Pseudosulfitobacter sp. DSM 107133: one gene and its partner. Each later gene encodes a partner of the first gene's protein in a complex. Links are inferred from orthologs where the notes say so. Each region holds a gene or a part of one and is shown on either strand. Other genes may lie near its edges.

The links.
Region 2: the proteins of meaB (region 1) and scpA are in contact, whole or in part, in a crystal structure (PDB 8DPB), measured with the Methylorubrum extorquens proteins. The link is inferred for Pseudosulfitobacter sp. DSM 107133 from one-to-one orthologs. Residues at the interface, in SOR26638.1 of Methylorubrum extorquens: Arg20, Ala21, Ala24, Arg25, Thr28, Ser32, Arg33, Arg34, His37, Thr98, Gly99, Gly100, Ser101, Ile102, Leu103, Lys106, Thr107, Ala110, Ala113, Ile114, Asp115, Arg116, Ala118, Phe119, Ile120, Arg121, Pro122, Pro124; in SOR27001.1 of Methylorubrum extorquens: Glu577, Glu578, Asn579, Asp580, Gly581, Arg582, Arg583, Arg585, His596, Ala604, Ser605, Ala608, Asp609, Gly611, Phe612, Asp613, Val614, Asp615, Ile616, Gly617, Pro618, Leu619, Glu625, Arg628, Gln629, Val631, Glu632, Asn633, Asp634, Glu661.

Annotation. Positions count from the first base shown.
Region 1 is NZ_CP085154.1:834,345-837,640, reverse strand. The notes cover bases 68-3,046. They hold meaB (methylmalonyl Co-A mutase-associated GTPase MeaB), read right to left. Parts: upstream 2,058-3,046; coding sequence 1,077-2,057; downstream 68-1,076. Other genes in these bases: hrpB (ATP-dependent helicase HrpB), read left to right, coding at 2,152-3,046; rpmB (50S ribosomal protein L28), read right to left, coding at 627-920; DSM107133_RS04125 (hypothetical protein), read right to left, coding at 150-497; DSM107133_RS04130 (copper chaperone PCu(A)C), read right to left, coding at 68-106. In the rest of the region: more of DSM107133_RS04130, read right to left, coding at 1-67; more of hrpB, read left to right, coding at 3,047-3,296. UniProt on the Escherichia coli protein: Binds and hydrolyzes GTP. Likely functions as a G-protein chaperone that assists AdoCbl cofactor delivery to the methylmalonyl-CoA mutase (MCM) ScpA and reactivation of the enzyme during catalysis.
Region 2 is NZ_CP085154.1:1,069,040-1,072,356, forward strand. What follows is about bases 256-3,255. They hold scpA (methylmalonyl-CoA mutase), read left to right. Parts: upstream 256-690; coding sequence 691-2,820; downstream 2,821-3,255. Other genes in these bases: DSM107133_RS05325 (hypothetical protein), read left to right, coding at 256-728; nhaA (Na+/H+ antiporter NhaA), read right to left, coding at 2,884-3,255. In the rest of the region: more of DSM107133_RS05325, read left to right, coding at 1-255; more of nhaA, read right to left, coding at 3,256-3,317. UniProt on the Escherichia coli protein: Catalyzes the interconversion of succinyl-CoA and methylmalonyl-CoA. Could be part of a pathway that converts succinate to propionate.

The DNA of each region.
Region 1 (3,296 bases):
GCGAGGTGCGCACATAGGGATCCTGCACCATAATGCCGTCGGCAAAGGCAGCTGTGGACAACAAGGCGGTGACCGCAGCAGTAACTAGGTATTTCGTCAGAGACATGTGGATATGTCCTTTGTTTTGATCAGTGAAAGATAAAAGGGTTTCACAGCAAAACAGGCGGCGCGCGCGACAGATAGGCGGGCGCAGACGCCAAGCGCGTCACAGACACATGGCCCACGGCATATTCGGCGCGCCGGATCTCCACGGCACGCGCGGGCATCCAAACAACCACATCATGCCCCAGCAGCGTCAGCGCGGCATCGGGACAAATGTGTGGCGCGCCAACAGGTTGGCCATCGGCATCAATGTTCACGGTGACGGACCCGGTGCCGATACACAGCACCATCTGCCCCGCAACCGGCGCCGCGCCACGCGCCAGCGCAAAGGCTTGCGCGGTGACAACCAGCGTCAGCATCGCAAGAACAAGGGTGATTTGGCGCAGCACGATCATGGGCGCAGCTTTAAAGCCCGCCCGATCCGCGCGCAACCATCCCGCCCTGCGCCAAAACGCCCTGCACCGCAAACGAAACGACCCCGCCTGCGGATGCAGACGGGGCCAAATTCGTGAACCTCAAAGGCTTCAGGCGGCGTTGGCGGCCAGAGCTTTTGCGATTTCTTTTTTCACTTTCAGCGCGTTGGCCGACAGTTCGTCGTCTTTCGACTTGGCGAAAAACGCGTCCAGACCACCACGGTGGTCAACGGTGCGCAGTGCCGCAGCCGAGATTTTGAATTTGATCGCGCGGCCCAACACTTCGGACTGCAGCGAGACATCGTTCAGGTTCGGCAGAAACCGACGACGTGTTTTGTTGTTGGCGTGGCTGACATTGTTGCCAGACATGGGGCCTTTTCCGGTCAGTTCGCAACGACGCGACATGGGATTATCCTTTTGTTCTGGTCGCTGTCAGGGCGGTCCCCGAAACGACAACAAGCGCCGCTCGCAGCTGCGCCCCTAATTTCGTCTGGTGGCAATAGGGGGAATCGCATCAAGGGTCAAGCGTGATTGCGCAGGTTTCACTGCCTTATTGCGCGATCAGCTGCGTGTGTGGCCCAAGCTGGCCAGCATCTGCCGTGCCGCCAGCGCCGGATCGGTGCGCCCCTGCGCCACCTCGGCCCCCAGCCGCGCCATATCGGCACGCGCCTGCGCCCCGTCCAGCTGCGCCAGCAGGGCCGCGCGCACATCCTGCTCGAACCAGTATTGCGCCTGTTCCGCACGGGTCCTGTCGAAAAACCCGTTCTCGCGCCGCCAGCCTGCCAGCTCCTGCATCGTCTCCCACGCCGCGCTCAGGCCGGTGTCTTCCAGTGCCGAAACCATCATCGCCTTGGGAAAGCCCGCCGGGTCCTGGGGACGTTTGCGCAACAGCCGCAGCGCCCCGGCATAATCGGCACAGGTGCGTGTGGCGGTCGCTTTCAGGTCGCCATCTGCCTTGTTCACCAGAATCACGTCGGCCATTTCCATGATGCCGCGTTTGACACCCTGCAGCTCGTCACCACCCGCCGGCGCCAGCAGCAGCAGGAACAGATCGGCCATCTGCGCCACCACGGTTTCCGACTGGCCCACGCCCACGGTTTCGATCAACACCACGTCAAAGCCTGCCGCCTCGCACAGGGCAACAGCTTCACGGGTGCGCCGCGCGACGCCGCCCAGATGGGTCTGGCTGGGGCTGGGACGAATAAACGCCTTGGGTTCACGCGCCAGCCGGTCCATCCGCGTCTTGTCCCCCAGGATCGAGCCGCCCGAGCGCGCCGAGGACGGATCGACAGCCAGCACCGCCACGCGCAGCCCCTGCCCTGTCAGCATCATCCCGAAGCTTTCGATAAAGGTGCTTTTTCCCACGCCCGGCGTGCCCGACAAACCGATGCGCAAGGCTTGGCGTTCTCGCGGCAAGGCGCCCAGAAGTTCCGCCGCCTGCGCACGGTGATCGGCCCGCCCGCTTTCCACCAGCGTAATCGCGCGGGCCAGCGCGCGGCGGTCGCCCGATGTGATGCGTTGGGCGGTGTCGGTGATGTCCATCTGCGTGCCTTTCGTGCTTGGCCCCGTTTTTCCGGTCTATACGCCGATTTGTCCAGCCTTGGCCTTGGCCTCGGTTTCGCAGATAAGCACAGACATGACAGTTGCCCTGCCCATTGATGACGTGCTGGACGCGGTTTGCACACAGCTTGCCGCGCACAAACGGCTGGTCCTGCAAGCGCCCCCCGGTGCGGGCAAGACCACGCGCGTGCCGCTGGCGCTGATGGAGGCGGGTTTCACGGGGCGCATCGTGATGCTTGAGCCGCGCCGGCTGGCCGCGCGCACCGCCGCCGAGCGTATGGCCGAAACACTGGGCGAGCCTGTGGGCGAAACCGTCGGCTACCGCGTGCGCGGCGAGGCGAAAGTGGGCAAATCCACCCGCATCGAGGTTGTGACCGAAGGCATCCTGACCCGCATGATCCAGTCCGATCCCGACCTGCCCGGCGTCGGCGTGGTGATCTTTGACGAATTTCACGAACGCAGCCTGAATGCCGATCTGGGGCTGGCGCTGTGTCTTGAGGTGGCCGAGGCCTTGCGCGACGACCTGCATCTGGTGGTGATGTCCGCCACGCTGGATGCCGCCCCCGTGGCCGAGATGCTGAATGCGCCGCTGGTCACATCCGAGGGCCGTGCATATGAGGTGACACCCCACTGGTTGGACCGCCCCCGCGGTCAGGCGCGGCTGGAAGGGGCGGTTGCCGATCTGATCCGCGACGCCCTGCGTGCGCAAACCGGCAGCGCGCTGGTCTTCCTGCCGGGTGAGGGCGAGATCCGGCGCGTTCAGGGGCTTCTGGACGGCAGCTTTGGCAGTGACGTGGCGGTGCATCCGCTGTTCGGGGCCATGGACTTTGCCGCCCAGCGCGCCGCGATTGCGCCTGCGAAAACGGGGCGCAAGGTGGTGCTGGCCACGGCCATTGCCGAAACATCACTGACCCTGCCCGACATCCGCATCGTGGTGGACGCCGGATTGGCGCGGCGCGCGCGCTTCGATCCCTCCAGCGGCATGTCGCGGTTGGTGACCGAGCGCGTCACCCGCGCCGAGGCCACCCAGCGGGCCGGCCGTGCGGGGCGTGTGGCGGCGGGACATTGCTACAAACTGTGGACGCGTGGAGAGGACGGGGCGCTGGCCGCTTTCCCCCCCGCCGAGATCGAGGCGGGGGACCTGACCGGCATGGCGCTGGAACTGGCGCTGTGGGGGGCCACGCCGGAGGAGCTGAGCTTTGTCACGCCGCCGCATCCGGG
Region 2 (3,317 bases), 230 kb from region 1 along the record:
TGCATCTGAACAAGACGGCGGCCAGCGGTGTCAGAACCCTGTTGATCAGCGACGAGAACATGATCGGCTCGGTGCGCGCCAACATGCGCGCGCACGGACTGTACCCTGACATCGGGCAGCGCATGGCCCGCTATGCGCAGCTTTTTGACGGTCGGGTCACGCGCATTGTGCTGTCCTTACGCGCCCAGGACCTGTGGTGGTCCTCGGCCATCGCCTATGGCATCGGGCGCGGCGCGCCGGTGCCCGACTATCAGGCGCTCAACCTGATTTCCCAATCACGCCGCAACTGGCGCGATGTCATCTCCGATCTGGCCTGCGCCGTCCCCGACGCCGACCTGCGCATTCTGCCGTTTGAACGTTTCGCAGGGCGTGCCAACGCCATTCTTGCTGCAGGCGTCGGTTGCGATGTCGCTTTGCCCACACAGGGCGACTGGCTGAACCGCGCCCCCGATGCCGCCGCCCTGCGCGCTCTTGTGAGTGAACGCGGCGGACCCACGCACACGATCACCGGCCATGGCCGCTGGACCCCATTTACCCCCGAACAATCCACGCAGCTGCGCGCCGCCTATGCCGATGATCTGGCATGGCTGGCGGCGGGCGCGGACGGGCTTGCAACACTGACACAGGATCCGGGACGCACAAGAGCGGGACAAACCCTGCCGTTCGCCCCACAACCAAAAGGACATAGACATGACCGACCAAAAGGCAGACTGGCGCACTCTGGCTGAGGGCGAATTGCGGGGCCGACCCGTGGACGACCTGACGTGGAAAACGCTGGAAGGCATCGACGTCCAGCCGCTCTATACCCAGGACGACCTGAAAGACGTCAGCCATCTGGGCACCATCCCCGGCGTCGCGCCCTATACCCGTGGGGTCAAGGCGACGATGTATGCAGGCCGCCCCTGGACCATCCGCCAGTATGCCGGTTTCTCAACGGCCGAAGAATCCAACGCCTTTTACCGGCGCAACCTGGCTGCCGGTCAACAGGGCGTGTCTGTGGCCTTTGATCTGGCCACCCACCGTGGCTATGACAGCGATCACGAGCGTGTTGTCGGTGACGTGGGCAAGGCCGGGGTTGCCATTGATTCAGTCGAGGACATGAAAATCCTCTTCGACGGCATCCCGCTGGACAAGGTCTCTGTGTCGATGACGATGAACGGCGCGGTGATCCCGATTTTGGCCAGCTTTATCGTCGCGGGCGAAGAGCAGGGCCACGACCGCAAGGTGCTGGCGGGGACCATCCAGAACGACATTCTCAAAGAGTTCATGGTGCGCAACACCTATATCTACCCGCCCGAGCCGTCGATGCGCATCATCGGGGACATCATCGAATACACTTCGGATTTCATGCCGAAGTTCAACTCGATCTCGATCTCGGGCTATCACATGCAAGAGGCGGGTGCGAACCTTGTTCAAGAGCTGGCGTTCACGCTGGCCGACGGGCGCGAATACGTGCGCACCGCCATCGCCGCAGGCATGGACGTGGACCGTTTCGCCCCGCGCCTGTCGTTCTTCTTTGCCATCGGCATGAACTTTTTCATGGAGGCCGCCAAACTGCGCGCCGCGCGTCTGCTGTGGTCGCGGATCATGGAAGAGTTTGACCCCAAGGACGCGAAATCCTCGATGCTGCGCACCCACTGCCAGACATCCGGTGTCAGCCTTGCGGAACAGGACCCTTACAACAACGTGGTGCGCACCGCCTACGAGGCGATGAGCGCGGTGCTGGGCGGCACCCAGTCGCTGCACACCAACTCGCTGGACGAGGCGATCGGCCTGCCCACCGAACATTCCGCCCGCATCGCGCGGAATACGCAGTTGATCCTGCAAGAGGAAACCGGCGTGACGAACGTGGTCGATCCGCTGGCCGGGTCCTACTATGTTGAAAAGCTGACACACGATCTGGCCGAGGCCGCATGGACCCTGATCGAAGAGGTCGAGGAACTGGGCGGCATGACCAAGGCGGTTGCATCCGGTATGCCCAAACTGCGCATCGAAGAGGCGGCCGCGACCCGTCAGGCCAATATCGACCGTGGCGACGAGGTGATCGTGGGCGTCAACAAGTACCGCCGCGACAAGGAAGAGCCGATCGACATTCTGGACGTCGACAACGTGGCGGTGCGCCTCAGCCAGATCGCGCGTCTGGAAAAAATCCGCGCCACCCGCGACGATGCGGCCTGCACCGCCGCGCTGGATGAACTCAGCCGCCGCGCCCGCGAGGGTGGCAACCTGTTGGACGCAGCGGTCGAAGCCGCCCGCGCCCGCGCCTCAGTCGGAGAAATCAGCATGGCGATGGAAAAAGTATTCGGCCGCCACCGCGCCGAAGTGAAGACATTGGCAGGGGTTTACGGCGCCGCCTACGAGGGCGACGAAGGCTTTGCCGCGATCCAGAAATCGGTCGAGGATTTTGCCGGGGAAGAAGGCCGCCGCCCGCGTATGCTGGTGGTCAAGATGGGGCAGGACGGCCACGACCGTGGGGCCAAGGTGATTGCCACCGCCTTTGCCGACATCGGCTTTGACGTGGACGTGGGCCCGCTGTTCCAGACCCCCGCCGAAGCCGCGCAGGATGCGGTGGACAACGATGTGCACGTCATCGGCATCAGCAGCCAGGCGGCAGGGCACAAAACACTGGCCCCGCAATTGGTGCAGGCGCTGAAAGACGCAGGTGCGGGGGATATTCTGGTGATCTGCGGCGGCGTGATCCCGCAGCAGGATTACCAGTTCCTCTATGACGCGGGCGTCAAGGCGATCTTTGGCCCCGGCACCAACATCCCCGCCGCCGCACAGGATATCCTGCGCCTGATCCGCGAAACCCGCGGCTGAAACGAAAGCGGGCCGCCCTGTGATGGGGCGGCCCGCTTCTGTTCCAATACAATTACTGCGCCGTCAGGCCGCCTCGGCCTCAGCATCGACCGGCGTGCGCTGTGCCGCCAGCATCAGCGCGCAATAGCCCATCAGCCCCGACACGATCGACCCCGACAACACGCCCAGACGCACTTCGTTCATCAGCAACGGGTTGTCATAGCTCAGACCGCCGATAAACAGCGACATGGTAAAGCCGACACCGGCCAGACAGGCCACACCATAGATGTGCAGCATTGTGGCCCCCGCCGGCATCCGTGCAAGGCCGGTCTTGACCATCAGCATCACCACACCGAACACCCCCACCTGTTTGCCCACGATCAGACCCAGCGCAATGCCCATGGGCAGCGGGCTGATCATGTCGGCGAACGTCATGCCTTTCAGCACCACACCGGCGTTGGCAAAGGCAAAGATCGGGATGATAAGGTAGAAGACGTAAGGCGTCAGCGCATGTTCCA